Linked DNA regions of Bacillus pumilus. The protein of the gene in region 1 interacts with the protein of each later gene in a pairwise test. Links are inferred from orthologs where the notes say so. Each region holds a gene or a part of one and is shown on either strand. Other genes may lie near its edges.

What was found.
Region 2: the proteins of secG (region 1) and secA interact in binary tests that used the Escherichia coli proteins (3 or more experiments, as listed by UniProt). The link is inferred for Bacillus pumilus from one-to-one orthologs.

What each region holds. Positions count from the first base shown.
Region 1 is NZ_CP046128.1:2,934,487-2,950,892, forward strand. The notes cover bases 5,959-8,854. They hold secG (preprotein translocase subunit SecG), read right to left. Parts: upstream 7,576-8,854; coding sequence 7,342-7,575; downstream 5,959-7,341. Other genes in these bases: rnr (ribonuclease R), read right to left, coding at 5,959-6,451; GKC25_RS15065 (alpha/beta hydrolase), read right to left, coding at 6,471-7,217; GKC25_RS15075 (AbrB/MazE/SpoVT family DNA-binding domain-containing protein), read right to left, coding at 7,762-8,052; GKC25_RS15080 (helix-turn-helix domain-containing protein), read right to left, coding at 8,079-8,312; GKC25_RS15085 (helix-turn-helix domain-containing protein), read left to right, coding at 8,465-8,854. Outside these bases: GKC25_RS15040 (terpene synthase family protein), read right to left, coding at 1,084-2,004; GKC25_RS15045 (tryptophan RNA-binding attenuation protein), read right to left, coding at 2,261-2,440; SsrA-binding protein SmpB, read right to left, coding at 3,499-3,969; more of rnr, read right to left, coding at 4,109-5,958; more of GKC25_RS15085, read left to right, coding at 8,855-8,869; GKC25_RS15090 (helix-turn-helix domain-containing protein), read left to right, coding at 9,000-9,401; GKC25_RS15095 (winged helix-turn-helix transcriptional regulator), read left to right, coding at 9,484-9,804; GKC25_RS15100 (ABC transporter permease), read right to left, coding at 9,886-10,575; GKC25_RS15105 (osmoprotectant ABC transporter substrate-binding protein), read right to left, coding at 10,597-11,514; GKC25_RS15110 (ABC transporter permease), read right to left, coding at 11,528-12,181; GKC25_RS15115 (betaine/proline/choline family ABC transporter ATP-binding protein), read right to left, coding at 12,195-13,343; GKC25_RS15120 (GbsR/MarR family transcriptional regulator), read left to right, coding at 13,613-14,149; GKC25_RS15125 (MarC family protein), read right to left, coding at 14,206-14,838; GKC25_RS15130 (hypothetical protein), read left to right, coding at 14,993-15,382; GKC25_RS15135 (GNAT family N-acetyltransferase), read left to right, coding at 15,432-15,896; GKC25_RS15140 (hypothetical protein), read right to left, coding at 15,919-16,200; GKC25_RS15145 (hypothetical protein), read right to left, coding at 16,197-16,406. UniProt on the Escherichia coli protein: Subunit of the protein translocation channel SecYEG. Overexpression of some hybrid proteins has been thought to jam the protein secretion apparatus resulting in cell death; while this may be true it also results in FtsH-mediated degradation of SecY.
Region 2 is NZ_CP046128.1:3,066,685-3,083,292, forward strand. The notes cover bases 4,925-8,022. They hold secA (preprotein translocase subunit SecA), read right to left. Parts: upstream 7,688-8,022; coding sequence 5,162-7,687; downstream 4,925-5,161. Other genes in these bases: hpf (ribosome hibernation-promoting factor, HPF/YfiA family), read right to left, coding at 7,874-8,022. Also shown: cccB (cytochrome c551), read right to left, coding at 1-237; GKC25_RS15700 (YitT family protein), read right to left, coding at 286-1,134; GKC25_RS15705 (alpha/beta family hydrolase), read left to right, coding at 1,324-2,058; GKC25_RS15710 (M3 family oligoendopeptidase), read right to left, coding at 2,075-3,868; more of hpf, read right to left, coding at 8,023-8,437; GKC25_RS15730 (methyl-accepting chemotaxis protein), read right to left, coding at 8,628-10,313; GKC25_RS15735 (hypothetical protein), read right to left, coding at 10,347-10,727; flagella biosynthesis regulatory protein FliT, read right to left, coding at 10,741-11,082; flagellar export chaperone FliS, read right to left, coding at 11,079-11,483; GKC25_RS15750 (flagellar hook-associated protein 2), read right to left, coding at 11,501-13,015; flagellar protein FlaG, read right to left, coding at 13,036-13,377; carbon storage regulator CsrA, read right to left, coding at 13,531-13,755; flagellar assembly protein FliW, read right to left, coding at 13,749-14,183; GKC25_RS15770 (DUF6470 family protein), read right to left, coding at 14,212-14,790; flagellar hook-associated protein FlgL, read right to left, coding at 14,839-15,750; flagellar hook-associated protein FlgK, read right to left, coding at 15,760-16,608. UniProt on the Escherichia coli protein: Required for protein export, interacts with the SecYEG preprotein conducting channel.

The DNA.
Region 1 (16,406 bases):
TAGTCTAATCTTACTATATATGAGGACGTCGCAAATGGGAAGGTGTGAATTTGATTTGGTTGGAGGTTTTTTGTAAAGTTTCGGTCGTTATCTGTTCGTGATCCCTTATATTTTCACTACTTTTTGCTTAATTTGAGGGAGAAGTATGTTGCGGTAGGTGAAATATCTGTACAATGTGGAAATCGGGGATCAATGACGAGGAGGCTTACAAAGTATATGACTTTTTTGATTATTATGGCGGGGCTATTTATGCTGATTCTCTTAGAGAAGCCATTTGAGAAGAGAAGTTCTGGGTTGATATTTTTGGTGAGTTATTTACTACTGATTGCAGTTTATGTGATTCAAACAACGTTTGTGGAACTCTTATCTAATCAGCTCTTACTCATTATTGCTATTATAGTTGTTTGTCCTTTGTTAATTCGATTTTTACAGTTGTTTCGGGGAACATAAGTTGACCAATACATTAAAAAAAGATGCTGGCTATCGGCATCTTTAAGTTTTCCGAGAAAATCTCGTCAGTCTTATTTTCTTCTTAATTCCATCCATTTTATAATAGAGAAATTTCTCGTTAAAGCAAGGTGTTGTTCTCATATTCCACTCTAGAAATCCTTCTCAACACAAAGCCGATTTTGTATTGCTAGATTATTCCGATTAATGGCTTGAAGAATAATTTCATTGAAAATGTCCTGGAAAATCGTTGTATCTTTAAATCGAGTAAGGCGATGCCAAATGATAAGGAACGGGGTCATTGATGCTCAAACCTAAAAACATCAATATTCTATGCTATGCCAATTGATCTAGTGGTAGAGGCCACGTTCTTTTAAACCGATTCACCCCAACTTAAAGAAATGCAAACAACATCAATAAATATCCACGACCCTGTTCCTTATCATGAAGCATTGGTTCTAAAACGTTTTCATATATTAGTCGTACAAAACCTCCCTCATATTAAACATAATATAACCTCTTTTTATAAAGCGGAGCCACATATATAATGAGGGGTAATAGTCATCATAAATATACAGTATATATTTTTATTTAATAGCACTATAAGGGTAGCAGTTATCATTTAAGAATAATAAATTAGAACCTTTTAGTCTTCATACTCCATTCATAATGTCCTCGAACACCATTCTCCAACCTAGATATGAATTTAATCATACCACTATCAAAAGGCTCATTACTGATAAAGACTTTATTTTTAAGTTCAATGAATGTATTAATTTCTATGTTTAACATTTCCTTTGCTCTATCTAAAGCTGTCTCTATTGAACAATTTTCTTGTTTTTGCAGAATGATAACCAAATTATGAATTTCATCATTCTCAAATTCTTTTTTAAAAGATAATAAATCATTTGTCCAATTTACTATTTTATTGATAGAGTTAATTAAATCTCTCAGTAAAATACTACGACTAGAAGCAGGAATAAAACTTCTACCTCCTCTTTCTATTAGATCAAAACAGACAAAAACACTTCCACTATGCATCCTATGATTGACGTACTCTTCTAGAGTTGGTATGCACTTTTCTTTTTCATTTTTAATTTCCCATTTAATAGAATTAAAACAATTTTGAATACTTTGAATAATTCTTTTTTTCCATTCATCAGGCATTCCTATACTAAGACGTTTCCACCAATCATGCCACGCATATAAAAAAGTATCATCATCATAAAATGCTCTTTCATTAAGAATTTCAATTATCTTTTTAGAATATATATCATATAACTTTTGATTGTTCAAATTGTCGCTATAATCATCCAATATACAAAACAATAAAAGATAATCAGAAGACAATCTTACACTGTCGTAAGAGTCATAAGGTTGAGAACGTCCTGCCAAGTATGAAATTTTTTGTCTTTCATATCTTTTTATGTTTGAATCATTCATTAAATTATTAATTTTAGCCCAATTAACTGTGTCTTCATGTACTTTTTTAACATAAGGATTGATAGAACTTTCGAAACATTCTTCTATTTTCGGTATGTTTTTTACTTCTAACATTTCGTCCTCCTAAAAATTATTTTCTTTTTTATGTATTTACCCTGTTTAAATTTTCAAAAAACGCAGTTAATAATCTTGTTTTTCTGTCTAAAAAAAGGTAAACAGAAAAATGCTTATCTCAACAGAATAATTAACAAAAAATACCATTTACCTGTTTCCGCAGGGTAAACTATAAAAAGAGACTTGAACAATATTCCATTATTAAACAAACAGTTGGTTCAACTTTGTTCTTGTCTTTGTACAGAATCTCTTTGAATTAATTGCGTATATGCTTCTTCATAAAATGAAGTAATGTTTGGCCTAAAGCAGTTAGGATAACACCTTTCCCATCACATTTTGGGCATATTTTTTCTTCGTTCTTAATAGAAATATGACTTGTCCCATTACAATTAGGACAAACATGCTCTAAATCGTCTGTTGATATAATGACTGACATCTCTTTCACCTCAACTTATAGAATAATGATGTTTCTTGGCCAAACCTTAAATCTAATAAGATCCATAAACATACATTTTGTTAAATAAAATTTCTATTTGGCAATAAAGATATCATATTATACATAATTAAAGTGCTCAATGTTTGAGTGACAAATTAATCTATTAAGGAGGCTTTAAGAGAGCTGCATTGTGCAAACCATTAATTGAGCGACCAACATAAAGCCCTGAACAATTAAGGAATCTCAATACACCACAATGATTAAGGATGTTTTTAGCGAAGTAATTAAATATTTATCATTTTTTGCTCCTCTATAAACTGCACCATTAGATTCTGCTCCGACATACGCTTCACAAAGTCTGTCAAATCAAGTGATGGATCTATTAAAGGGCATAAAAAAAGACGCTCAAAAAATAGCGTCTTTTAAAAATAATGATAGAGTTTTGGAACTTCTAAAATGATGCCAAACCCGTATCAAGGGCTTTCAAACCCTTGATACCCGACTGCATTCTAAAAGTTTTGATGGAGACGGTGGGAGTCGAACCCACGTCCAGAGACATCGATTACTTAAGCGTCTACGAGCGTAGTCAACATATTTCGTGTTCACTCATCCGCATGCCTGCTGACGGGCGCTTGGAGAGCTAGTCTGATGGATCTCTTCTTACGTCCTCAGACGGAAACGTAAGCGTAGCCTACTTCATTGGGCTCCTCACAGACACATAGGCGATGTCAGGAAGAGCTCGCTGCACTTATTAGGCAGCTAGTGCTAAGTTTTGGTTAAAACTTTTAGTTTTGCCAGTTACATTTAAGTGCGTGTTAACGAGATCGCCTCTCGGCTCGCAGCCTAAGCTCGAACCATCCCTGTCGAATCCGTAACGTCCCCTTGTAAAAGGGATATACGGGATGGAAACGTTCAGCTTAACTGCTTCCGTATATAACTATTATAACAATCTCTTCGCTTGAAACAACTGGTGGTTTCTGTAAGAAAAGCAATGATTGTTTACTGCATAACATATTGTAGCATAATGCTTCCGCTCTCAGCAAGACATCTGCATGAATCTAGAATTGCTTTTGGCGATCACGGAAAGCACGCTCGATTTCGCGTTTTGCATCTTTTTTCTTCAGATCGTCACGTTTATCATATTTCTTTTTCCCTTTACCAATTCCGATCAGCACTTTGGCAAAGCCATTTTTTAAATAGAGTTTCAGAGGCACGAGTGAGTAGCCCTCTTCCTTTGTCGCACCAATCAATTTACTGATTTGCTTGCGATGAAGCAGCAGCTTTCTCGTTCTCAGCGGATCATGGTTATAACGGTTCCCCTGCTCGTATGGGCTCACGTGCATGTTGTGAAGAAACACTTCTCCTCGCTCGATTTTGGCAAAGGAATCTTTTAAATTCACTTTTCCTGCACGAATCGATTTGATTTCAGTTCCTTGTAACACAAGGCCGGCTTCATACGTTTCTTCTATAAAATAGTCATGATTTGCTTTTTTGTTTTGGGAAACAACCTTTCCCTCTCCCTTTGGCATTGGCGTACACCCTCCTTTTGACACAAACACGGTCCAAATCGTACGGATTATTTTATCAAACAATCCAGCTTTCGACAATGCTCACGCCATATGGTCAAAAAGCAAATAGAGCGTGACGCCCTATTTGCTTTTTGGCACGTTACTTTTTCTTTTTGCGCTTTTGTTTTGGCGCGTTATCAAATACGCGTTTTTTCTTTTTTTTCTTCTTACTGCCTGTGAACCAGTCACTTCCGCCTTTATCTTCCTTTGGTTTATCCCCAGAGGCATTTTGACCTCCGCGTCCTTTTTTCGCTGGTGAATCTGTCCGTTTTTTGAACTTAAAATCTTTTGGCGATTTACGGCGGGTGCCTTTCATGCCAACGATTTCAAAATCAATGGAGTGCTCATCTTTATTAACACTAACCACTTTGACAGTGATTTCGTCACCGATGCGATATACATTTCCTGTGCGCTCACCGATCATGGCAAAATGCTGTTCATCAAAACGATAATAGTCGTCTGTCATGTAGCTGACATGGACAAGACCTTCAATTGTATTCGGCAGTTCAACAAATAGCCCAAAGTTCGTCACGGAACTAATCATGCCATCAAACTCTTCACCGATTTTATCAAGCATAAATTCTGCCTTCTTGAGGTCATCTGTTTCACGCTCTGCATCGACTGAACGGCGCTCCATAGTAGACGCATGATCTGCAATTTCAGGCAGCAGCTGGCCCCACTTTTCTAAGGTTGCTTCGTCTGTCTTTTTCTGAATCAAATAGGTTCTGATCAGTCTATGCACGATTAAATCCGGATAACGGCGGATCGGTGATGTAAAGTGCGTATAGAATTCCGTTGATAACCCAAAATGGCCGATGCTTTCTGGATCATACTTCGCCTGTTTCATCGAACGAAGCATCACGGTTTGTATCACAACTTCTTCTGGTTGATCCCTCACAGCATCAAGTACACTTTGAAGTGCACGCGGGTGGATGTTTGTCGACGTTCCTTTCACAATGTAACCAAACGTTGTCACGAACTCTAAAAAGCGCTGAAGCTTCTCAGGATTTGGTTCTTCGTGAATTCGATATATGAAAGGTACATTCAACCAGTGAAAATGCTCTGCAACCGTTTCGTTTGCAACAAGCATGAATTCTTCAATTAATTTCTCTGCGACAGATCGCTCACGAACGACAACGTCTTTCGCCGCTCCTTCATCATCTACAAGCACTTTTGCTTCCTTGAAGTCAAAGTCTACTGCCCCGCGCTCCATTCGTTTGTCGCGAAGAATCTCTGCAAGCTTCTCCATCTCTTGGAACATTGGCACAAGCGGCTCATATTTGTCTAAAAGCTCTTCGTCTTGGTCGACTAAAATCTTATTCACATCAGAATAGGTCATTCTTTCCGTCGTTTTGATCACACTTTGGAAAATCTCATGTTTGACGACCTTCCCATTTCGATCGATGACCATTTCACAAGACAGGGTGAGACGATCGACCTTCGGATTCAATGAGCAAATACCGTTTGACAGGCGGTGCGGGATCATCGGAATGACGCGGTCTACGAGATACACACTCGTTCCACGCTCATAAGCTTCCTGATCAATCGGGGAGTTCTCTGTGACATAATGAGAGACATCTGCAATATGCACCCCTAGCTTATATTTGCCATCATCCAGCTTTTGCACCGTAACGGCATCATCTAAGTCCTTCGCATCTGCTCCGTCAATTGTTACAATCGTTTCGTTGCGCAAGTCACGTCTGCCTTCCAGGTCTTTTTGATCAATCGTTTCAGGTGTGTCTACTGCCTGCTGAAGCGCTTCTTCTGGGAACTCACCTGGCAGGCCGTGTTTATGAATGATCGATAAAATATCAATGCCAGGGTCATTTTTATGACCGAGGATTTCAGTCACTTCGCCCTCTGCACTCATTCTTCCTTCTGGGTAGCTTGTCAGCGTCACGACCACTTTATGCCCTTCGACCGCTCCATTTTTAGCGGATTTCGGGATGAAGATATCGGTTGTGATTTTTTTATCATCAGGAATGACAAAGCCAAAGCTTTTCGTTTCTGTGTAGGTACCGACAACCGTCTGAGTATTACGCTCCAGAATTCGGATGACAGTTCCTTCTTTTTTTGTGCCGTTTGATTTGTGGCTGACACGAACCATGACCGTATCACCATTCATCGCTGTGCCTAGCTCATTAGGCGGAATGAAAATATCATCCTGTCCAAACTCTTCTGGTGTCACAAATGCAAAGCCTTTTGCATGAGCAGACAGCTTTCCTTTTACCAAGTTCATTTTTTCTGGTACACCGTAGCGATCGCTGCGCGTGCGAACGATGAGTCCTTGATCTTCCAGCATCACAAGTGCTTTGACGAGCTCTTTATAATCATCAGGATTGGTAATCTCCATCATCACTTCCAGCTCTTGAACGGTTAACGGTTTATAAGCTTCATCTTTCATAAAAGCGAGTAATTCATCCATAAATTCTTCTTTTTGCACACTCTAACCCCCTATATATTTAAATTGACCAATTAAGTGATTCTAAGAATGCATATACATCCTGATGAACCTTCTCGCGCTCTTTATCAAGCGTGATCACATGGCCTGATTCTTCATACCATTTCAAATGCTTTTGATCTGTCTCTACTTCGTTATAAATGATATTCGCACTGTCTGTATTAATCATATGATCATGACGTGCCTGAACAACAAAAGTAGGTGAATAAATCATGTCGACATTGTTTCTGACATCTGCAATCAGTTCTTGCAGGCTCCTCAGTGTACCCATTGGCGTTTTCTTGAACTCTTCCATTTCCTGTTCAATCTGCTCCTCTGACTTACCCTCGAATTTCTTATAGTTACGGGCATATTCTAGTACACCCTGGTACATGACTTCTTCACTTTTTATGTACATAGGTGCACACATAGGTACAATTCCCTTTACAGGTACAGTGTAACCTAATTTCAATGAAAAAACTCCTCCGAGGGATAGTCCGCAAACCGCAATTTCCTCATAGCCTTCATCTTTTAAGAATTGATAGCCCTCTTCTACATCTTTCCACCAGTCAGCCGGGCCAGATTGGACAAGCTCTTCTGGCGGCACACCGTGGCCTTTATATTGAGGTGCATGGCATGTATACCCTCTTTCGTTCAAATAACGGCCTAGCATTCGAACATCGGCTGTATTCCCAGTAAAACCGTGAAGAAGAAGCACCGCCTTTTCTCCACCTTTAAACGTAAATGGTTTCGGTGTAACAACTTTCATGATGTGACTTCCTTTCCTTCTGATATGGTTTATATTTTCCACTTGTATGTATGAAACAAACACAAAAGAGTGCTGATAATAAAAAAAGGTCTGAAAAAAGATCAGACCTTCTGTTACTCGCGCCTTACACGCCTAGATATGCCAATGCAAGTGTTAAGATGAAGAAAAGCACTGACAAAATAACCGTTAATCGGTGAAGTATCAAGTCAAGGCCTCTCGCTTTTTGCTTACCGAAAAGCTGCTCGGCTCCACCTGAAATAGCGCCTGACAGTCCAGCACTTTTACTTGATTGTAACAATACAACGATGATAAGTGCGATACTGACAATTACGAGTAATGTGATAACAAATGCGTGCATGAAAACACCTCCAGACAAACTGGTACACATAACTTTATTTTACATGAAAACAAGGTGCATGTCACGAAACATCAAAATAAAGATTCCCTCTATATTGTCGACTTTATTCGTTATTTTGATTCAATTTCATTCCAAAGAGTAGTATGCAGCATTTTTTATATGCAATTTTCGGTTAAAAACACGTTTTTAACGGGTTGCTTCTTCTTTCAATAGCTGTTTTAATTCTACTAACAAACGTTCAGCTCCTTCAGGACTCAGCATCACTTTCCCATTTCCATAGCTTTTGTTGTACTTCGTCACTTGTCCAGTTAACAGGCAGCTCTTATCTGCATCATATTTTTTTAGCATAATGGTTTGATCTTCAATGAAAATTTCTAACAGCTGCTCTTCTTTAATATTGAGTACCTTGCGCATTTCTGAAGGCAGAACAATTCTGCCTAGTGAATCAATATGTCTGACCATCCCAGTTCTTTTCAACGACATTGCCTCCTTGATAATTTCATTCATTGACTTTTGTCAATATCTTCATAGTAAAATAGATCTTCAAATTTTTTATCAAAGTAATGAATCATTTTGCCAATGACAAGCTGGCCTGGTTTCCGATGACCATTTAATACCCTGCTGAGTGTGGCAGGAGAAATGCCAATTTCATCAGCGAGCTGATTTAAAGACATATCGTTTTCGATCATATACTGCATGACAAAAGCCCGCCTGATCTGAATCTTTTCGACCATCATTACAACCTCCTATGGAATCAATATGTACAACGTGCAGGTGCTCACTTGAAACAGACCATTAACTTAAGTCAACACTTTTACCCCTCTGCTATTTCCTTTGGTCAATGATCATACTAAAATAAGTCATATACTGAAATGTGAGGTTCGATGTCATGAATCACTTTGGTGAACAATTACGCATTTTAAGAGAAAATAGAAAAATGTCTGTCAATCAACTCGCCATGTATTCAGGTGTAAGCGCTGCTGGAATTTCTCGTATTGAAAATGGAAAGCGCGGTGTGCCAAAACCTTTGACTATCAAAAAATTAGCACATGCCTTGAAGGTGCCTTATGAGGATTTAATGCTGCTTGCCGGTCATATTGAACAGGAGCAAGTTCATGAAATGAAACCAAAATATGAATCCATGTTGAAAATCTATCAAACGGCGCTTCAAAAGGATGTAGAACATCTTCCCATTTTTGATGGGGACAAATGGGAAAGGCTCTCCGCACAAGACATCAGCCAGCTGAATGAATACTTTCTCACGCTCATCAACCAAAAAAAGGCGAACAAATAGCGGGGCATAAACCTAATGTACATCCACTATTAACTAATGTCAATATTTTCATGGTATACTTGTTGCCAATAGTCAACAAATCAGGTAAAATAGACATATCTAATCTATAACCATGTGAGGTTTTGCCTTGATGAACTTTGGTGCATATTTAAGAGCATTACGTGAGGAAAAGAAGCTGTCAGTGAACCAATTAGCGATGTATTCAGAGGTCAGCGCTGCTGGTATTTCTCGTATTGAAAACGGGAAACGCGGTATTCCAAAGCCTCCTACGATTAAAAAACTAGCCGGTGCATTAAAGGTCCCTTATGAGGAAATGATGCAGGCTGCGGGCTATATTGAGGAAGCCTCTTCTGTCCATCAGTTGAAGGAAGAGGAAATAGCATTATCCAAAATAAAGGAAGCTGCAGCGCAATATGAACTTGGTGATCTCGAAATATTTGATGGAGATATTTGGTCAACTCTTTCGAAAAAAGAAATAGAGGATCTTAACCGCTATCTGTTATTTATGTTAAACAGCCGTTCGTCATCATAGAATGTTTTGAGCATTGACAAGCTTTTCGAGCTGATTTATGACAGATTTACGGTATAATGAGTTCAGATTGGAGTGAAGAAAGATGAATCAATCTGACATGTGCCCGCGGTTTGAAAAAGCAGTTGAGTTATTGAGTAAACGCTGGGTCGCACTGATTGTTTTTCAGCTTCTCTCAGGTCCGCAGCGCTTTAGTGAAATTGAGGCCGCTCTGACAAATTTAAGCGGAAGAGTATTATCTGAGAGATTAAAAGAGCTGGAAGCAGCAGGCATTGTAAAACGGGAGGTTTTTGCTGAAACACCCGTGCGCATTGAGTATTCTTTAACTGATATGGGGCGTTCCCTTGCACCCGTTTTTGAGGAAATTTCGAAGTGGTCCTCTGAATGGATCACGCTTGAATCATAAAATACCTGCATGTGAACCCGCCTGATCATCATAAAACAACCTCCCTTACAGATGTAAGGGAGGTTTTGTCTTTTTAACCGCTTAAGCAGATGTGATGTTTTTTGCAGCTAATGCTTTTCTTTCTTTTTTCTTGTTCGTTGGGCTTAAATAGCGTTCGAGCCAGCCCATGACTAGGTCAGCGATAATGGCCATGAGCGCAGTTGGAATAGCACCTGCTAAAATGATGGCTGTTCCGTTTGTGGCGTTTGATCCTCTGATGATGATATCACCTAGACCTCCCGCACCAACAAATGTCCCAATCGCTGTAATGCCGATGGCGATGACAAGGGCGGTTCTTAAACCAGCCATAATGACCGATAAAGCAAGCGGTAATTCAACCATTCTCAGCACTTGCCATTTCGTCATGCCCATCGCTTTACCCGATTCTAAATAAGCATGTTCAATGCTGACAATCCCTGTATACGTGTTGCGGATGATCGGCAGAAGCGAATACAAAAAGAGTGATAAGATGACTGTATTTGCGCCAAGTCCTAATACAAGCATCAGCACGGAAAGCATCGCTAACGCCGGTATGGTTTGTATAACATTGGTAATGGCGAAGATCCAATTGCTCAGCTTACGGTAATGCGCCACAAAGATGCCTACTGGAATTCCGACAATCGCCGCAAACAGCACCCCATACGCTGACATGAGAAAATGCCGATAAAATTCTTCTAACACATATGAACCGTTCTGCTGATAATACGTCCATAATTGCTGCAGTGTGTCCATCAGCCGTGACACCTCCCCATCTTACTCAAAGTAATTGTGCTTTTTTAGGAAATTTTTCGCAACGGTGGCTGGTTCTTGAAGCTCCCCGTCGACTTGATAGTTAAGCTCTTGCATTTGCTCTGTATCGATTTTTCCGATCAGCCTGTTGATCACCTTATCAAGCCCTGGGTTCTCTTTTAGGACTTTTTCCGGGACAACTGGCGATGCATCATATGGCGGGAAAAACCGCTTATCATCTTTTAAAATTTTGAGGTCATAGGCTTTAATTCGTCCATCTGTTGAATAGGCAAGCACAATATCCATTTTTTCATTTTTTAATGCATCATAGACTAAACCAATCTGCATTGGATACGTGCTTCCAAATTCAATTCCGTATGTTTTCACGAATCCTTCGTAACCGTCGCCTTTCTTTTTGAGCCAAATATTATCGACACCGAACCGGTAATTTTTCGCATTCTTTTTCAAGTCAGAGACGGTTTCTAACTTGTTTTCCTTCGCCATCTTTTGCGTCACGGCAAAGGCATACGTATTATCAAAGCCATAGGAATCAAACCATTTGTAATCATAGCGTTTCTTAAATTCTTTTTGGACGATCTCCATCGCACGCTCCGGGTCTTTTTCCGCATCCATTCCAAGCGTACTTGTCAAATCTGTCCCTGTATACCTTGTGGCAGAAATGTCGATATCTCCGTTTTCCATTGCTTTCTGCTGTACGGTATTAGAGCCTAGGTTTTTCACAATGGTTGTCTTTTTATCTGTGTAATGTTCGATGATATCGCTAACCATGTAGGCCATAATTTCTGATTCGGTAAAGTTTTGTGCTCCAATTCGCAGCGTATTGCCTGAGGAGCCGGCTAGTCCAGGAAGTGAACAGCCGCTTATCAATAGCAAGCATCCGGCAAGCAGTGCACTGATCCATCTTGTTTTTCGATTCTTCACATAAGCCAACTCCTTATGAAACTTCCTTCAATCCTTTTAAGCCTTCTGGTGTTACTTTTTTCTCCAGCTTCATCAATGTAAAGTCAATGATGACCGCTAAAATAGTGACTGGGATGGCACCCGCAATAATGTATTCCGGCTGATATAACTGAAGTCCAATTAAAATGTAGTCACCAAGACCTCCCCCACCGATAAAAGCAGCAAGTGTTGTCCAGCCGATTAAATAAATCGTTGACGTTCGGACGCCTGCCATAATGATCGGTACAGCAAGCGGGAGCTCAACAAGACGAATTTGCTCCCATGTGGTCATACCGATCCCTTTACCGGATTCAAGCAAGTTTTTGTTTACACCTTGGACGCCGGCATACGTATTTCTCAAAATAGGCAATACCGAATAGAAAAAGAGCGCAACGATTGCAGGTATTTTCCCCACCCCCAAAATAGGAATAAAAAATGCAAGAATCGCTAAACTAGGGAGTGTTTGAAAGATATTCACGACACCGATGACAAAACCTGCGCCTCGTTTCATTCGTGTGAGAACGACGCCTAAAGGAACGGCAACGATAATTCCTAGCACGACGGCAATTAAGGAAATATATAAATGCTCCCACATTTTTGTGAGGAGTTCCCCACCATTTTTCTCTAGAAAATCGATGATTTGATCCATGTGTCCACCTCCCTTAGTTCATTTCAATGGCAGACGCCGGCGTATCGTCTCCCCAAATAGAGTCGTACACAACATCTACAAGACTTGCCCGTGTTACAATGCCTTTTAAATGCCCTTTGGCATCCACAACCGGTACATATTTAATACCGCGTATTAAGATTTTCCGAACGGTGTCTCTTAGAAGTGCGCCTTCTTGTACAGTATAGAACTCTGTATTTAAGATCTCACCAACGAAAGCCGCTTTTCTGCGGTTCGCATCGATTGTTTCAATATCGATATAGCCTTTTAGCACATGATGTTCATCTACTACAAGCAAAGAATCGACACGCTTTTCTCTCATGATGTAGATAGCATCAGTCAACGTTTGTTCGACTGTAATGGTGACTGGTGACGTGTTCATCATTTGTTCTACACGTTCCATATTCGGATTTGATTGAAGCAGGCGCTCTTTTCCGATGAATTCTTCTACGAACTCGTTGGCTGGGTTACGCAAAATATCTTCAGGTGTGCCTACTTGGACAATCTCCCCATCTTTTAAAATCACAATTCGGTCAGCGAGTTTAATGGCTTCATCCATGTCATGTGTGACGAATACGATGGTTTTATTTAACGTTTTTTGCAGTTTCTTAAATTCTTCCTGCAATGTATCTCGTGTAATTGGATCAAGTGCACCAAATGGTTCATCCATGAGGATCAGAGGGGGTTCTGCTGCCAGTGCGCGAAGAACTCCGATGCGCTGCTGCTGTCCTCCACTGAGTTCATGAGGATAGCGCTCTAAAAATTCCGGGCCCATGTCGACGAGCTTCAGCAGTTCGCGAGCTCGTTCCTTCCGTTTTTCTTCCGGCCATTTTAAGAGCTTCGGCACAAGTGAGATGTTTTGCGCGATGGTCATATGGGGGAACAGTCCAATTTGCTGAATCACATAACCGATTTCTCTTCTTAATTGAACTGGATCTTTTTTCATAATATTTTCTCCCTCGATGAAAATGTTTCCTGAGGAAGGTTCAATGAGTCGGTTGATCATCTTCATGGTTGTTGTCTTACCACAGCCACTCGGTCCAATAAAACAAATAAATTCTCCTTTTGCTATTTCTAAATCAATATTTTTGACAGCTTTTTTTCCGCCTTTATACGTCTTAGATACATTCTCTAGTTTCAGCAAATGAGACACCTCCAATTAGTTGGATCTTTATATTCAGAAAATTTACACCTTATTCATTATAGTGCAAACTTTATAAAATAAAAAGTTTATGATGTGTTTGTATTGCATAAGATTTATATAAAATTTTCAGTTAACGCTGTAATATCTAGAGATCTCTCCTTTTTCCTTCAAATTACTAGCAATTACTCAATATTTATTGTTTTCATCAACAAACAGGTATATGATATATTGTGTTACAAATTGTCAGTCGTGAAGGGATGAAGCGGGGAGTGGACAAGCAAGCGTTAGGCGCCATTCAAAAAGCACAGGATCATTATATTGAAAAAGCTGCGGAGAACATGAATGCCTTTGGTCTTTCTTCTACAGTGGGTAGAGTGCTTGGTATCATTCACATGAACCGTAAACCAATGACGCTGGAAGAGCTATCAGAGGCGACCGGCATGAGCAAAACGAGGATGAGTCAAGTCGTTCGAGAAATGCTCGATTTGAATATTGCGGAAAAGGTTTATGAAAAAGGAATACGTAAAGATCTTTATGAAGTTGAGCAAGATCAATACCAAACGTTTATTTCATTGTTTGCAGCCAATTGGTCCCGAGTTGTCAGCAAAAACCGTAAAGCACATAAGAAAACGTGCAAGGAATTGCAAGAGCTGCTTGAACAGGACGACTTACCTGAAGAAACAGAGGATAAAATCAATCTGCTTCTTTCAGAAATCAAGGAAAGTCTTGATTACTATGATTGGATTAGCCGCTTAATTGAATTCTTTGAAAGTGAAGAAGTATTTAAGCATGTGCCGAAACCTTAAAAAAAGCTGTTTTATTTTACATCATTGTAGAAAAAAAACAGCTTTTTTATATACACTTATGACATAAACATCGGAAACATCCCTTTTAAGCCTGCGCCGATCATCTCAACTGCCACTACAGCAAGAATTAATCCCATCAAACGCGTCACAACATTCATCTCTGTTTTCCCCATTTTCCGCATAATGAAACTGGAATAATGAAAGGCATAATACGTCATGGCAAGAACAATGATAATGCCGATTAGAATCGAAAACATGTGGAGCATCCCTTGACTTCCCGGGGTTAAACTCATTACTGTAGCGATTGTACCGGGCCCAGCGATGATCGGGATTGCCAGCGGCGTAACGGAGATATCTGCCTTCTCTTTGCTTTCTGCCTTTTCCTCCGAATGAGGATTTTGGACGTGTGATTCTTTTGCATTCAGCAAATTGTAAGCGATACCAAAAATAAAAATACCTCCGGCGATGCGGAGTGCATGAATATCGATCCCAAACAATTTGAATATGAGCCTGCCTGCCAATAGAAAGGCAATCAAAATAATGAAAGAGACCACGATGGCTTTTTTGGCTGTCTGAGCGCGTTCTTTCTCTGTATAGCCTTCTGTTAAGGTGATGAAAAGAGGCACGTTTCCAATGGGGTTTGATACAGCAAATAATGAGACTACAACATGAATCATAAAGGCAATCAACAGACACCCTCCTTTTTTCATAGTGTCTGCCAATCTGATGTGAATATTCCCTTTGATGTTAAAACCTGTTTATCTTTAACCGATGGTAATAGAGGTTTAAAGAAAGGGGTTCACACTTGAAAAAACCATTACGATCATTCTTCTGTCTGTTGCGGTGTTAGGCGCAGCTGGCTGGATTGTTTGGCAGCAGACTAACAAAGCAGCAAAAGAAAAACATCAGCAAGAAAGCAGAACGAACGATCAGCAGCTTTCCCAGTTAAAATCAGATCAAACGGATATGAAACATGAAAACGATGAACAAAAAAAGCAAATAGCCACCGTCACAAAAAATCTCAAAAAAGAAAAGAAAGCCTATGAAAAAGAGGTCAAACAGCGTAAAGCGCTTGAGGTGAAAGTCGACCAGCTTCAAAAAGAGCTGGCAGCAGCAAAAACTGCTGCTCAAGCGAATAAGCAGACCGCACAGGCTACAAGAAAACCAACTGACAAAAAAGACCCGAATGTCACTCATCACCCTCCCTCTCAGGTGGGTACAGGACCAATATGATTGGGGCGTGAAACAAGGGTATATGAAAGAATAGAAAGGATGAAAAAATGTGATACAAATTCGGCCATTGTCTCGTGATCAATCTCTCCCTATGGATCTTTTACTATTAGCTGACCCTTCAAAGGAAAAGGTTCTCGCTTATGTGCAATCCGGCTCTTGTTATGCCGCCTTTCATGAAGAGGATGTGATTGGTGTTTATGTTCTATCATCGCTATCTCAGCATACAGTCGAAATCATGAATGTTGCTGTGAAGGAGTCATGGCAAGGAAGGGGAATTGGGAAGCAGCTGATCCGCCATGCGATCGCTGAAGCGAAAGCCGCTGGTTTCCATACGATTGAAATCGGCACAGGCAACTCGAGTATTCAGCAGCTCGCACTTTATCAAAAATGCGGCTTCCGCCTGACTTCGATCGATCGCAATTTCTTCCTTAAGCATTATGATGAACCGATTTATGAAAACGGGATTCAATGTATGGATATGGTACGGCTGTCTCTCACTTTTCAAGCAGACTGACTATTTGCTCAGCCTGCTTTTTTTATGCTCTTCGCTTTTTCACAGCTTGAATCACATATTGAATGAAAAAGTAGAGCACAGCGCCAGCTAAAAAGCAGACAACGCATCCAAAAAGCGTCGCCTCTGAGCTGAATTGATACTCTTCAATTTTCATGATATAAAATGGCATGCCAAACAGTGTCGGACTTGATTCAACATGATTGACTTCTAGCAGCATTAAAAAGACAGGGGTCATAAACACAGCAAATATATACAGCATCGCAAGTGTTAAGCCGCTAGAAAACGAATGAAATACTTTGATCATCTTTTTCTCTCCTTCATCTCTTTTAAACTGGCTGTGATATTTTTCCCGTCTGGGCAAGCTGGATGCAGCATCACAGTGTTCAGTAAAGAAAAAAACAGCAGCTGATGACTCACCGGATGCTTCCACATCAAAAAAAGCACACTCGAGCAGAGCACCGGAAACAGCGGACCCGCAAGTGCCACCATCAGATTAAAGCTCGGCCGGTC
Region 2 (16,608 bases), 130 kb from region 1 along the record:
ATCTGCGATTTGGCTTTCATTATATTTCTTCCCTACTTCTTTCAGGCTTGGTCCGCCTCCACCAGATAGGTCTTTCCCATGACAGCCAATACAGTTTTGCTGATAAATTTCCTCACCACTGCTCACAGTTGAAGCACTTTTGCTGCCTTCTTTGTCACTGCTGCCTGAATTTCCTCCACAAGCCGCAAGAACAAGAAGCATCACTGCAAACAGCATCATTAATCCGCTTTTTTTCATCAATTTCCCTCCCTTACAATCATTTGGTCAACGCTATTATATCCTTGTTTACGCCCTTTTAAAACCCTCACCAAGCACCTCTTTTGCATCCATTACGATGACAAATGCTGATGCATCGATTGCTTTCACCACTTGTTTCAACTTTGTGAATTGTGACTGCCCAACGACACACATCAGAATTGGACGGTCATGGTCGGTATATCCACCGACTGCTGAGATCTTTGTGACACCACGGTCAATTTGATCAAATACTGCCTGCCTGACCTCATCCTCATGCCCTGTAATGATCATCGCCATTTTCGAATGACTGAAGCCGGCCTGTACAACATCAATCGTTTTACTTGAAATAAACACACCAATGACAGCGTACAGTCCCTCTTCAATCCCAAAAACAGTCATCGCAGCCAGGACAATTAGGCCATCCATCATCGCTAAACAGGTGCCAAGCGTGAGGCCTGTATATTTATTGATGATTTTGGCAGCGAGCGCCGTTCCACCTGTTGATCCATTTCCAAGGAACACGAGCCCTATTCCGATCCCAATCACCACTCCGCCAAAAATGGCTGCTAAGAGCGCTTCATGTGTCACAGGTGCAATATGTCTTGTGACAAACACCATCGAAGGTAAAAAAATAGAGCCAACGAGCGTTTTCAAGCCAAATGTCCCGCCTAATAAATAAAAACCAGCGATAAACAGCGGAATATTGAGTCCCCATTGCACATACGCCGCCTCAAAGCCGAATGACTGCATAATCGTACTAATACCGCTCACTCCACCTGCAGCAATCTGATTCGGTAATAATAACGTATTAAATCCAATCGCCACAATGGCTGATCCGATTAAAATGAACAAGTAATTTTTCGCTTCAATCCATAATTGTGAATGTCCCTGCTTCATGTCTTTCTTCCTCCGTTACTTCTGAATGCACACCTATTTTAAGCCCTCCTAAAACGAATGTAAATAACAGCCAAATGCAGTGCTAATGGATTAATACTTTATCACACAAACGGATCAGCGTACTTGCCGTTTGGCATAGGAGCAAATGATGGTATATTTAATATGTACATGAGAAAGAAGGGACATGCGATGAAGAAAATACTGAAGATAACAGGCATGACATTACTTGCACTGATCATCTTGGCTTTTGGTGCTTTCTATACATGGAGCCGCTTTACATACGGACCATCCGCCGCATTAAAAAAGCAAGTGAACATCGAGCAAGTGGAACATAAAAACGATGTGTATACATTTGCATCAGCAAAAAGCGATACTGGTATTATTCTCTATCCCGGGGCAAAGGTAGAACCACTTTCGTACGCCAATATCGGGAATGAACTGATGAAAAAAGGTTATTCTGTCTTTATCCCTGACATGCCATTTTCGTTTGCTATTTTTAATACAAACAAAGCACACGATATTATGAAAGTTCATCAAACGATCAAACACTGGTATATTGGCGGTCATTCACTAGGCGGAACAGCTGCCGCTATGTTTGCAGAAAAAAACCAGCGCAAGCTCGACGGTCTCTTTTTCCTTGCGTCTTATCCAGCATCAGATAACTTGAAATCATCGTCCTTGAACGTACTCTCTATATCAGGTGAAAAGGATGGGCTTGCGACACAAGAGAAAATCAAGAAATCGAAAACAAATCTGCCGTCTCAAACCGTTTACCATGAAATAAAAGGCGGGAACCATGCTCAGTTTGGCATGTACGGCAAACAAAAAGGTGATCAGCCTGCGGACATTCCAGCCCTCACGCAGCAAAAGGATATCATTCAGACCATGCTTGAATGGCTAAAACCAGCAAAAAAGCTCCCGTAATAGGAGCTTTTCATTTTTACTTTTTCGTCGCTTCTAAAAACTCTTCAGCGTCTGCTACAGCTAAACCAATGGCTTCCTCCCAAAAGTCTTTTTGGGTAAGATCGACGCCTAAGTGCTTATAGGCCAAATCTTCTACTGTCATTGAAGCTGTATCCTTTAGTAATGCAATGTACTTCTCTTCAAACGAAGTACCAGCCTGCAAGGCTTTTGAATAAATCCCTAGCGAGAACATGTAGCCAAATGTGTATGGGAAATTATAAAACGGTACACCTGTGATATGGAAATGCAGCTTAGACGCCCAGAAATGTGGATGGTATTCATCTAAAGAGTCACCGAAGGCTTCCTTCTGCGCTTCTACCATCAGCTCATTCAACCGATCCGCCGGCACTTCTCCTTGTTTACGCTCTTCATAAAAACGCTGTTCAAATAAGAAACGAGATTGAATATTCATGAAAAATGCTACACTCCGCTGCAGCTTATCCTCTAACAAGCTGAGACGCTCCTCTTCATTTGCCGCTTCTTTTAATGAAGCATCAGCCACAATCATTTCTGCGAATGTCGACGCCGTTTCAGCTACATTCATCGCATATTTGCGATTAAGAATGCGAACATCCTGCATCACTTCCTGATGGAACGAATGACCAAGCTCATGCGCGAGTGTCGCCACATTGGATGGACTTCCTGAGAAGGTCATAAAAATGCGTGACTCCCCGCTGTCAGGGAAATTTGTACAAAATCCGCCTACTCGTTTGTTTGGACGATCTTCAGCTTCTACCCAGCGTTCATTAAAGGCTTTTTCTGTAAAGGCAGCAAGCTCTTCTCCAAATCCAGCGAAATGTTTCACAATAAAAGCAGCTGCTTCTTGATACGGATAGATCTTGGTCTCACTGCCAATAGGAGCCCCAACATCAAACCAGCTTAGCTTATCCACTCCAAGCATGTCAGCTTTTCGATGTAAGTAGTCAATGAATGGCTGCTTATGTTCATCAATCACAGACCACATTGCATCAAGGGTTTCTTGTTTCATGCGGCAAATATCAAGCGGCTCTTTTAAAATATGATCCCAGCCTCTTGCTTCATATACTTGTAAACGAAAACCTGCCAGATGGTTTAGGGTGCTTGCAAATAGATGTTCATCCTGCGTCCATGCGTGCTCTAAGTTATGATATACGGCCTTTCTGACTTCACGATCTGAATCATCCATCGCATTTTCCGCTTGGCCGACAGAGATCATCTGCGTTACACCATCTTGTTCAAATGGAATCATAATCTTATTCACCAAGCTAGAATAAAGCTCATCCCACGCATGGTAGCCATCTACAGCTAATTTTTGTATCAATGTTTCTTGTTCAACAGGCAATTGATCCTTCACGCGCTCTCTTCGTTCATTTAATATGTAGCGCACATCTGAAAAGGCTTCTGAATTCATGAGATCTTCCCATTTGCTAGGAGAGATGGCAGCAAGCGCTTGATCAAACAGCGCAAGAATGGTACCTAAATCAGCTTCCAGCTTGGCAATCGTACCTCGAAGACTGCCAGCCTTCATATCCTTTGTATTTTGAGATTGAAGACAGGAAACAAATGAACCTGCTTGAGACAGTTTTTTATATGTCGTTTCATACGTGTCAAAGACAGACGTTAACCTGCTTTCAATGTGTGTATCTTCTTTTGAAAAGGCATCGACCTTTTGTCGTAATTCATTTAATAGCTGCTGAATGTGTTGCAGGTATGTTTTAAATTCTGGTGAAGAACTGCCTCCTTTAAAAAAGGCATCTAAATCCCACGTCTCTTGTAATGGTGTTAATCCCAAAATATTTCCCCCTTTATTTGCTAATTTCATCATACAAAGGATATAGAGTCAGTATGGCGTATGTATTCCTTTATATTCATTATATTTTCTCACAATTAAAAAAACCCAGCAAGAAGCCGAGTTTTTATGATAATTTCGAACGTAAGTAAGCATCGATAAATGAATCTAAATCTCCATCCATGACCGCTTGAACATTTCCCATCTCCGTATTGGTTCGATGGTCTTTCACAAGAGAATACGGATGGAATACATAAGAGCGAATTTGGCTTCCCCAGCCAATTTCTTTCTGCTCTCCTCTAATTTCATCCAATTCAGCCTGCTGTTCTTCGATCCGTCTTTGATAAAGTTTCGATTTCAGCATTTTCATCGCACGTTCTCTGTTTTTGATTTGTGACCTTTCTGTTTGGCATGTGACCACAACATTGGTTGGTATGTGTGTGATACGAACGGCAGAGTCAGTCGTATTGACGTGCTGTCCACCTGCGCCGCTTGCACGATACGTATCTACCTTGATATCTTCTGTCCGAATATCAATATCAATTTCTTCATTGAACTCTGGCATGACATCACAGGAAACGAAGGACGTATGCCTGCGGCCAGATGAATCAAAAGGAGAAATACGAACCAAACGATGGACACCTTTTTCTGCTTTTAAGTACCCGTATGCGTTATGCCCTTTGATGAGCAATGTCACAGATTTAATTCCTGCTTCATCACCAGGAAGATAATCAAGCGTTTCAACCTTAAAGCCTCTGCGCTCTGCCCAGCGAGTATACATTCTCAGAAGCATAGAACCCCAGTCCTGTGATTCAGTACCGCCTGCACCAGGGTGAAGCTCAAGAATGGCATTGTTTTTATCATATGGTTCACTTAAGAGAAGCTGCAGCTCAAACTCGTTAAACTGCTTGGTTAAGTTCTTCAGCTCTTTTTCAAGCTCTGCATGAAGCTCCTCGTCATAATCTTCCTTTAATAGGTCATGTGTCATTTGCAGCTCTTCATGAGATTCACTGAGCTCATGGTATGCATTCACATTATCCTTTAGTGCATTGGCTTCATTGATGACGCCTTGTGCCTTTTGCTGATCATTCCAAAAATCAGCTTCTGACATTGTCGCTTCGAGTTCTGCAATTTTGGCTTCTTTTGTTTCGAGGTCAAAGAGACCCCCTAAAATCAGCTAGCCTGCTAGCCATATTTTCAAGCTCTTGTCTAATTTCTACTAATTCCATATCCTTCACCTCATAGATGTATGGGGGCTGACATGAATAGAAAGAGGTTTTCACCTCTTTCCATTACTTATTCTGTCTTCCCATGACAATTTTTATATTTCTTGCCGCTACCGCAGTGACATGGTGAGTTTCGTCCAATGTCTACGACTTTACGTACCGGCTTCTTTTTCACTGTCTTCTCCTCATCACCCTCTTGAGGCTGATGAGCTGTTGTTTGACCTTGAACGACTTCTTCACGTTCTAGGTTGTTTTGGATTTCTGATTTTAAGACATATTTGGCTACATCATCTTCGATTGAAGCAACCATATGCTCAAACATCGCAAATCCTTCCATTTGATACTCACGAAGCGGATTCGTTTGTGCATACGCGCGTAAATGAATCCCTTGGCGCAGCTGATCCATTGCATCGATATGATCCATCCACTTTGAATCCACCGCACGAAGAACGATGACTTTTTCAAATTCTCGCATTTGTTCATCGCCATATGTTTCTTCTTTTGCATCGTATTTTTCTTTAATACGATCCATGATGAAGGAGGTGATTTCATCTGCTTCTTTGCCATAAATATCTTTGACCGAAATAGCTCCTTCATCTAAATAGTTCGTGTTGATTAATTCAACAAGCCCATCTAGTTTCCATTCTTCAGGAAGCTCTTCTTTCGGCGTATAAGAACCAACAGCCCGCTCAATTGAAGATTGAATCATATTGATGACAATCGATTTTAAGTTATCAGAATCGATGACTTCAAAGCGTTGTTTGTAAATCACTTCACGCTGCTGACGAAGTACATCGTCATATTGCAGAAGCTGTTTACGGGAATCAAAGTTGTTCCCCTCGACGCGTTTTTGAGATGATTCAACGGCTTTAGACACCATTTTACTTTGGATAGGTGTAGAGTCATCCATGCCAAAGCGGTCAAGCATCGCCATCGTGCGCTCTGCACCAAATCGGCGCATCAATTCATCTTCCATGGAGAGATAGAATTGAGTAATCCCTGGGTCTCCTTGACGACCAGAACGTCCGCGAAGCTGGTTATCAATACGTCGTGATTCATGACGCTCTGTCCCAATTACAGCTAGACCGCCAAGCTCTTTGACGCCTTCGCCAAGCTTGATGTCCGTACCACGACCTGCCATGTTTGTCGCAATGGTGACGGCTCCTTTTTGACCAGCCTCTTCAATAATTTGTGCCTCACGCTCATGGTTTTTCGCATTTAACACTTGATGAGGAATCCCTTTATTTTTAAGCAGCTTAGAAATAAGCTCAGATGTCTCAACCGCTACTGTTCCGACAAGAACTGGCTGCCCTGTCATATAGCGCTGCGCAACATCCTCAGCCACTGCTTTAAATTTACCTTCCATTGTGCGGTAAATTAAATCAGGTCTGTCATCACGAACCACTGGTTGATTGGTCGGAATTGTCACAACCTGCATGTTGTAAATGTTACGGAATTCTTCTTCTTCCGTTTTCGCTGTACCAGTCATACCAGATAGCTTTTCATACATACGGAAGTAGTTCTGGAACGTAATCGTTGCAAGGGTCATACTTTCGTTCTGCACTTCGAGACCTTCTTTTGCCTCAATAGCTTGATGCAGACCTTCACTATAACGGCGTCCTTTCATTAAACGTCCTGTGAAAGAGTCAACAATAACGACTTGGCCTTCTTCAACGACATAATCCACATCTTTTTGCATCGCAACATGTGCCTTCAGCGCCTGAGCGATGTGATGGTTCAGCGCAACATGCTTAACATCAAATAAGTTCTCGATGCCGAATGCTTTTTCCGCCTTCGTCATTCCGCTTTCTGTCAGCTGTACACTTTTTGTTTTAATATCATATGTGAAATCATCTTCTATTTTTAATGTACGAACAAATGCATTGGCTTGTACGTAAAGCTTTGTAGATTTCGCAGCTTGTCCAGAAATGATAAGAGGTGTTCTCGCTTCATCAATTAAGATGGAGTCAACCTCATCGATCACGGCATAATGAAGCGGTCTTTGAACCATTTGCTCTTTGTAAAGCACCATGTTATCTCGTAAATAGTCAAAGCCCAGTTCATTGTTTGTTGAATACGTGATATCAGCGGCATACGCTTCTCTTTTTTCATCTTTGTCTAAGCTGTTTAAGTTTAAGCCAACCGTTAAGCCAAGAAATTCAAAAATCTTGCCCATTTCCTCTGCATCACGGCTTGCCAAATATTCGTTGACTGTCACAATGTGGACGCCTTTTCCAGAAAGAGCATTTAAATAAACAGGCATTGTTGATGTCAACGTTTTACCTTCACCTGTTTTCATCTCAGAGATGTTGCCTTCATGAAGCGCGATCCCCCCCATGAGCTGCACCTTAAACGGGTACATTCCTGTCACGCGGCGTGATGCCTCGCGAACCGTTGCAAATGCTTCAACCAACAGGTTATCCACGGATTGTCCTTTTTCAAGTTTTTCTTTAAATTCAATCGTTTTATTTCGTAAAGCCTCGTCAGATAATTTCTCGAAATCTTGTGCGAGAGCTTCGATTTCATTTGCTTTTTTTTCATATTTGCTGATCGTACGTTTCGTAGGATCAAACACTTTGTTTAAGATTCCAAGCATATAATAACGCTCCTCTATTTCATGCAATTTTTCGGCATGTCCAAAAGATTGACAGGTCCATATTTACCTGCATTTATCATACCATACCTTCCTTCATTTCCAAAGAATTTGCAATGATTTCGCACAAAAAACCCGCCCCTTATGAAGGGAACGGGTTTACTTTTTTTAGGTTGTTTTTAGATGAAATTAAGCGTTTGGCTCAATGAGTCCATATTTTCCATCATTTCGGCGATAGACCACATTGGTCAAATTTGTCTCAGCATTTGTGAAGACGAAGAAACTATGACCTAACATGTTCATTTGAAGAATGGCCTCTTCGCTATCCATCGGTTTTAAATTGAATCGTTTTTGTCTGACGATTTCTGTTTCATCAATTTCTTCGTCATCTTGAACAGCTACATCAGGCGTCCCATTTCCTCCAGCAAATAAGTGTTTTTTGGCACCTTGCTCGCGGAATTTACGGTTTACTTTTGTTTTGTGCTTTCGAATTTGACGTTCTAATTTACTGGCTGCTAGGTCTACTGCATTGTACATATCTTCATTATGCACCTCAGCTCGAAGTGCTAGATCAGTCATTGGAATGGTAACCTCAACTTTAGATTCTTGATCATTGTAAAACTTCAAGTTCACGTTGACTGAAGCATCTACGTCTGTTTCAAAATAACGCTCCAGCTTTCCAATTTTTTTCTCGACATGATCTCTTAGTGCAGGTGTTACGTCGATGTTTTCTCCTCTGACATTGTAATTCATGTAAAGAACGCCTCCTTTAAAATTAAGGATATGTAAACCTATTTCTACTTTTCCCTCCTTTTCTCCTGCTCAAACGTAAAAAAAATGTGAATATTCATTGAAATTTGTCAAAATTTTGCGGTGCTTCAACTGTTGCTTGATAGGTGATGAATATATATTCGGCTCATTCTTGAAAAAGACCAGCTCACGTTTAAATCGTGAAAGATGAAATGGATGTTTTCAGCGAATGAGATAAGGTTTTTAAATCTTCCGCCGCTGCTTTCATCTCTTCATTTGCCGCCAATGATTCTTCAACAGCCGCAGACATGTACTCCGTCTCTTCTGAATTGCGTTTGGCTCCTTCTTCAATGACCCCAACCGTCTGAGATATTTCCTCTGTACTAGCTGAAATTTGCTCTGCAGTGGCTGAAAGTTCCTCTGCTTTCATTGAAATATCACGAATAGATTCCAGAATTTCATGAAAGCTCTGTTCAGACAATTGCGATACTTTCACACCTTCTGCTACATCCTGCTCAACCTTTGTCATCGAATGTGATGATTTTTTAGTATCTTTGTTCACGTTCGCGAGTAATTGACTAATTTGATCTGTCAGCTGACTAGATTCTTCCGCCAGTTTCCTCACTTCATCTGCTACAACCGCAAAGCCTCTTCCATGTTCTCCAGCTCTTGCCGCTTCAATAGCAGCATTTAAAGCAAGCAAGTTCGTTTGGTCAGCAATGGCATGGATATGACCTAACAAATCTTCAATGCCAGTAAACTGGCCTTGTACATGAGCCATTGTGGAATGGTGTTCATTCACAGACGCTTTTATAGAGTTCATTTGTTTTACGAATTGCTGAATAAGCGCTGCACCCTCTTCAGCCTTTTCAGTCACTGAAATTGAGTGACCCGAAACATCGGATGTGTGTTCAGCTGCATTTTGCATACCAGTCGAGACTTCTTGAATCGCAGAAGCTACTTTTCCGACCGCGTCTGATTGTTCACGTGAAGCTTCACCGACCTGTTCAATCGAACTAGACGTCTGCTCACTTGCCGATATTGTTTGATGAATGGTTTCCTCAAACTGAGCAGCAGAATCAGCTAATTGTCTTGATCCATTTTGCACCTGTAAAATGAGCTGACGTAAATGAGTCGTCATTTGATTAAAAGCGGTACCAAGTTGGCCAATCTCATTTTTAGAGGTCACTTCAATCTCTTCAAGTGTAAGATCACCATCTGCCATCCTTCTCGCGGCATTTGTGACAGAAACAATCGGCTTTGTCATACGATAAACGAATCTTGTCCCAATCACCAAAAAGCCAACAATAATGACCGCACTAACTAGAATGAGTGTGAACACTAATTGGTTACTGTCTTGATTGAGCTGATTGATTTTCTGGTCACGTTGCTTCAACTGGGTTTGAGCAAATTCTTTTGTAAAGGTATGTATTTCTTGTTCGATAGGCTGTAATTCTTGACTGAGGCGGGTGTTGAATTCTTTTTGATTTTGCATATTCAATGAATTAAATAGTCGGTTCGTTGAGGTGTAGTAGAGATAATTTTTTTCTGAGATTTGATCTAATAGATTTTTTGCTTGTTTGACAGCGCTCATTTTTGAAGCTTCCGTTGTTTTCTTATTAATCTCTTCATATGTTTGCTCAATTTTCTGTAAATTTTCAGCATCTTGCACGACAACATAGGTTTTGATTTGCGCTTCCTGCTTTTGCAAAAGCACCTCTAATTCCAGTGAGGTCTGATAAAGCTTCACTTCTTTGCTGAGAAGCGTCTTGTAGGATTGATCTGTTTTGTAATAGATAAAGCTTGAGACCCCTAAAATACTGACAAACAATACACATATGACAATAAGCCCAAACAAAAATTGATTTTTTAGTCTCATAATTTCCTCCGAATGGTCTGAATTGAACAAAAATTAATGAATGACATACGGCCTCATACAGGCATGTATTTCATCCATCCACTTTCTATATTCAGGTATAAAATATGATGTAAGGAATGATTGGAAGTGTATTGAAGGGAATGTATAGAAAGCTAGTATATCAAAACTTAAAAAAATTTGATCAAACGAACGAATCGTTTTGGCAAAGTGCTCATTTTCTATAATTGAAAGCAGAAGGGGATGCGTTGTCTCTAAATGAAAGAAGGCATGGATCAGATCATTAAAGATCCGATCCCCTTCAGTTTTAGCAAAATCCTTCTCAATTTCATCTAAATATTTTAGACTCTCTTCTATCGTATATAGAAGTTCATAATATGTGGTTAATAAAATATAGTCATCTGAACGATACGCCACAGGTCTCACCTAATTATTTCCGTTTATCGTAATATACGCCGTCACTCGTCATAGGCTGGTATGGATTTTGATAATTCAGCTGTTTTGTTTTCTTTCTTTGAATGGCTTGAATATCTGCTCTTATCCCATTTTGGATCACAGTTAATTGCTTCGCCATCTGTTGATCTGTTTGGATGATTTCTTTGATTTTCTCTTTTTCTTGATCCGTCAGCTCATGCTGAATATCTCTCATTAATTCGTCTCTCTCAATCAAAAAGGCATCAAAGTCTTCAACCAAGGTGTCACTTTGCGGATTTGCCGCTATTTCGGCTGCCATTTTTAATGTTTGGTCATGCAGCTGGTCCACAATACTCATAGAGATCCCCCGATAGAGTGATGGCGCCCTTTTCGATCGGTTTGAATAACTTCCTTCCATGCATCACGAAAATCAGTTACGTATTGCTCTACTTCATTCAACATCTCTTCGTCATTTTGAAGATTGGCTTCAATCAGTCTGCGATAAATGTAATCATACATACTTGCCATACTCTTTGATACGTCATAAGAACGATTTAAGGTGACATTTAATTCTTGAATGATGTTTTGAGCCTTTTTCAGGTTCACATTTCTCGTTTCTGCATCCTCTTTTTGAATGGCATACTTCGCTAGTCTAATGAACTTTAAGCAGCCTTCATAAAGCATAAGCGTCAACTCAGCAGGTGTTGCAGTCTCAATAGAATTTTTCTGATAGGCGGCATAAGGGTTCTTTATTGCCATATGTTATAAACCTCCAATTATTGTCCAAGCAGTTGAGAAAGATAGCCAGATTGGTTGTTTAGCTTTTGAATCGCGCTATCCATGGCGCTAAACTTTTTGTAGTAGCGGGTTTCAACCATTTTTAAACGATCTTGGAATGTATCCATTCGTTTTGTTAAAGAATCAAGGTCCTTACCAAGTCCGTATTCCTTTAATTGCATTGTTGTGCTGCCAGCTTTAGTTTGAATGCTCTTCGTGAAGGCTGATAAGGAATTTTTGATACGATGAATGATTCCTTGTTCTTGATATTGCTGCTGCGCTTTATCTTTATCTTTTGAATCCACATTTAGCGAACCTGACATAAATATTTGACTGATCTTCTGCGGATCTTCTTCAATGGCTTTTCTTAGTTTCGGTTCATCAATGACAAGCTTTCCGCCATCTTTATATTTATCTGAAGTGGTAATTCCGATTTGTGTCATGTGAATTCTATTCCCATCACTTGTCGTAATATCAGCATAAAAATCACTTCTTATTTTAGAGGCACCACCTCGTAAAATGGAATCACTTCTCAGCAAGCCAGACTTCGCTGTCGTTTCCCATAGCTCCACTTCTTTGTCAGACATTGCTTTTTTCTCTTCAGCTGTTAAAGGATGATAGTCCCTATTTCTTTTTTCATTGACTTTGCCATTGACCTGCTCAACAAGTTCATTGTATTTATCAACAAATTGTTTAATTTTATCAAAGATTGTATCGACATCTGTTGAAACGTTTAAGCTGACAGGCTTATCGGTTGTCCCTTTAAGCTCGTACGTAATACCAGCTTGCTCAAATGTATTGTTGTTATTTTCCATTTTCAGACCATTAATCTCGTATTGTGCTTTTTGCCCTTGAGTGGTCGCAACTAATTTGTTATCTCCATCCACTTGGAAGCCTAATTGAGTGAAGAATGAAGCTGAATTACCATCAGCTGCTTTAATACTGACACCTTCTCCCGTTGTCCGTGAAGTGAGAGCGACCGTATCGACATAGTTTGATCCGTCAAAGATCTGTCCTTTGTAAGCCGTCACACCTAATTGCGAGTTGTTCAGCTTTTTCACGATGTCATCAATTGTATCGGTATCAGAAGTATTGATCGTCACCGTTTTCGGTTTTGTCGAATCTGGTGTCGTCACTTCGAATGTAAACGTGCCATTTGTTGGTGTAAATCCAGATGTACCAGATGATTTGAAGACGGAAGCTGTCGCTAATTGGGTGACATTGATTGAGCCAGAAGTAGCATTAGTTGAGCCAGTTGCTGTGACAGCAGATTCATTTGAGCTTGTCACCTTTTTTGCGCCATATGTACTTGGACGCGTTAAGTTTAAACTGTTGATCAAATCATCTAATTCTTTGACTTTCGAGTTCACCTCGCGATAGCTGTCTCTTTGCCATTCAAGTGTTTGTTTCTGGCGTGTCATTTTATCAAGTGGTGCTTGCTCAGTTTTCATTAGCTTTGATACGATTTCATCAATATCAAACACATTTGAAAATCCAGTAATTCGATTGACCATTTTTTATGTTCTCCCTTCACTTACATTCTTTTATCTACAAATAAACCGACAATTTCTGTCATTGCCGCATAGAAATCAAGCCATTCCTTGGAAGGAATTTCTCTAATGACTTCTTCTGTTTGGTTATCTACGACTTTGACATAATATTCATTGAGTTTTTCATGTAATTCAAATTGCAGATGAAATTGAGTGGGTTCAATCAGCTTGTTTGCTCCTTGAAGCGTTTTTTCAATTTCTTCTTTTGAAACGACCTTGCCATTTGCTTGTAAATTAGAGTTTACATTGTCATTCTGGTTATTAGAAACACGGGTTTGAAATGCATCGATAATTGGCTCTAGCGATGTCACCTTACCAACAGACATAGTTATTCAGCTCCTGTGCTTTAATCTACCTTTTATATCGGCTTTGAATTTTCAAATTAAATATAGATGGACCGATTTGTTAAAGTTTCATATAGATGGTGAACATCCACACAGAAACGTGGAGAAGGATAGCTGAATCAGATAAAAAAATCCTCACTTTTTTTGTGAGGATAATTGAGAGAGGAGATCTACAGATAAACTCGCAGCACGACTGTTCTCTTCTTGAATAGACAGGTACACTTCTTTTCTATGAATATCAATGTGCTTAGGAGCCTCAATCCCGATTTTCACTTGATCGCCTTCGATTGAAATAATCTTGACTTCAATATCATCGCCAATTTGAATCGACTGGTTTAATTTACGCGAGAGAACTAACATGAGGATGCCACCTCTAACAAATGTTTTGTATGATAGGCTGAATCATGCAAAATCACCTGCTTGGCTTTCATGTTTTTCCGGTTCACAATAATAGGCGCTCTTAAATTGGCTGTCGTTTTTTCAATAGAAGATTCCATTGTTAAGATCACCATGACTTCCACATCATTGGCATCTTCTACTTCTAGAATATCTACGACCGTTTCGTCTAGATCGAATTCATATTGATTGAAGAATAAAAACGGACTGCTGACAATAAAGCCTAACTCTGCGTTTTTCAATGATTGAAGAACTAAAAATGGAGACTCTTCTGATAAAGGTAAAATGACAAACTGTTGTTGATCTAGAAATCCTGGTATTCCATTAGAGAAGTTGATGATTTGCTCCTCTTTGATTGTCATTTCACCATGGTATTTTGTTTGAATGATCATAATTCACGACCTTTTTCATTTTTCTTAACTATACCTTATCACCATTTTGGCCCGTTTCGTCAACTTCTATTTTTAAATCTGGGTATTGTAACATATCAATATTGACCTTACCTGGCTGGTAGTTAACGATTGGTTTATGAGGCGTTGCCTCTATAATAGCTTTTTGAGGCTCCACATCAATTTGAAGCTCAGATGGCTGATAGTGAATTTTGACACTAAAGAATGAAGGGATCACACCAATGGTGAATTGTTTGGCTGGAGGGGTGCCATTGATTTTGGCAAACTCGGCAATTGCATTCCCACCATTCTCGATCTTGATGAGTTCACTGCCTTCTTCCGCTCTTCGGCCCATTCCCTCTCCAACAGCACGTTTCCCCTCAGCTGCCCATTCCTCAGATCGTCTAAAAATCGACTTGATATCCATATCGGCAAATGCTTCGGTTTGATCTATTGTTAATTTTGACGGTGTCCTTGTCATATTCATGACGGCTCTGGGCTGCTGAATCTCAAGGTCTGCTCTTGGCTGCTCTACTTCTTGCCGAGAAGGAGTTGTCGACATTTGCAGCTTTGCATAGGTTTGTTGCATTAACAATCTAGGGATTTGCATATAGGTACACCTCCATGATGCAAAAAAGCACCCAACGGATGCTTTTTATTATCTTAAGAAATCGACAAGGGATGGCTGAATAACTTTAGCCGTCGTTGCTAAAGCAGCTCTATTCACAACCTCTTGTTGAAGAAGATCAATAATTGCTTTTTCACTTTCTACATCTTCATTATCTGATTTGGCATTTTTCAGTACTTCGAATTGTGAAGTCAAGCGACTGCCTACTAAGTCAACACGATTTGAACGGGCTCCTAGGTCCGAGCGCTCAGCACTCATCACTTCTTTAAACTGATCGATACTTCCTAACGCATCATCAGAATTTGCGAACGTTCCATTTTTCAATGAGTTTTCTAAATCCGTCAGCATTTCAATGACATTTTGACCGCTGGCAGACTGTCCACCAAACGCTGAAATTGGATTTGAGTTCACATTTAAAGTGATACCATCAGAAATGTTCGACTTAACAGAATTTGCATCTGTATAGTTTTCAAAGTTAAACGTAAACGTACCATCTGCGTTCTCAACAACTGGTTTGACATTTGTATTTGTTCCATTAAATACGAACTTACCTAACATCTGAGTGTTCATCGCGTCAATGATTTGTTTCTTCATCTGGCCAATTTCTACTCCGACAGCTGCTAAATCTTCTGGCTGCTTTGTTCCATTAGCCGCATCAAGCACTTTATCTCGTACATTTGACATAATATCAATGATTTCAGTGACACTTGTTTCAGATGTATCAATCCAGTTCTGTGCTTCATTTAAGTTTTTTTGATATTGTTCATTTCGAAACATTGCTGTGCTATATTGAAGGCTTTTTACTGCTGCAACGGGATCATCAGACGTTTTTGTGAAACGTCTCCCTGTTTGTGCCTGCTCATTTATTTTAGAAAGTTTTTCATAACTTTTACTAATATTACGAAGTGAGTTTTGAGAAATCATACCTTGTGTGACTCGCATCAGTTATACCTACCTTCCCACGACACCCATGCCGTTTATTACTTTATCCAATATTTCATCCTGTAATGTCACAACTCTCGCAGCTGCATTATATGCATGCTGAAATTGGATCATATTCGTCATTTCTTCATCAATGGAAACAGCACTCGTCGACATCCTACGTTCATTGGCTGAATTGACAAGAGCGGCTGAACTGCTTTCTAGCGTCATGTTCTTTTTCCCTTGGATCCCCATCTCAGCAATGACATTTTGGTAGTAATCCTGGATCGTCGTTGTATTGCCGCCGATTGGTACCTTTAAGTCTTGAATACCAGCTAATTTCGTAGCATTCGAACCGTCACCTTGTGTTTGATTGAGAGATGCTGCAATATTATCTGTTGATGCTAAAATGACATCACTCACTTTGATACGAGCTGCTAAGCCTTTATTCAATTCATTGTTATTCTCAATATCAAAGAAGTCTTGTCCACTTGTGCCATTTAACGTGTACCCCTGCTTATGCACATCGTTAAATGTATCCATAAATACTTGTGCTACTTCATCCAGCTCTGCAAGCATGTCTGGATACATGCCTTTTTCAGCACCATTTGACATGTAGCCATAAGCCTCAACAAGTGCTTTTACTTTACCATTCACTTGAAGCTGATCTGCTGCAATGGTTGTTGTTCCGAATTGAAGTGAGTTAACAAGTCCCGTTGTGTTATCATAGGAGATTTGCAGTTCAGATTTTTCGCTCGTAATGCCATTCAAAATCGTTCCAGCAGATTGTCCATTTGCACCGATAATTTCGATGTTGACAGTTCCTTCAGCAATTTTGAGTGCATTCCCACCAGATGGATTATAGCTCACTTTAATATC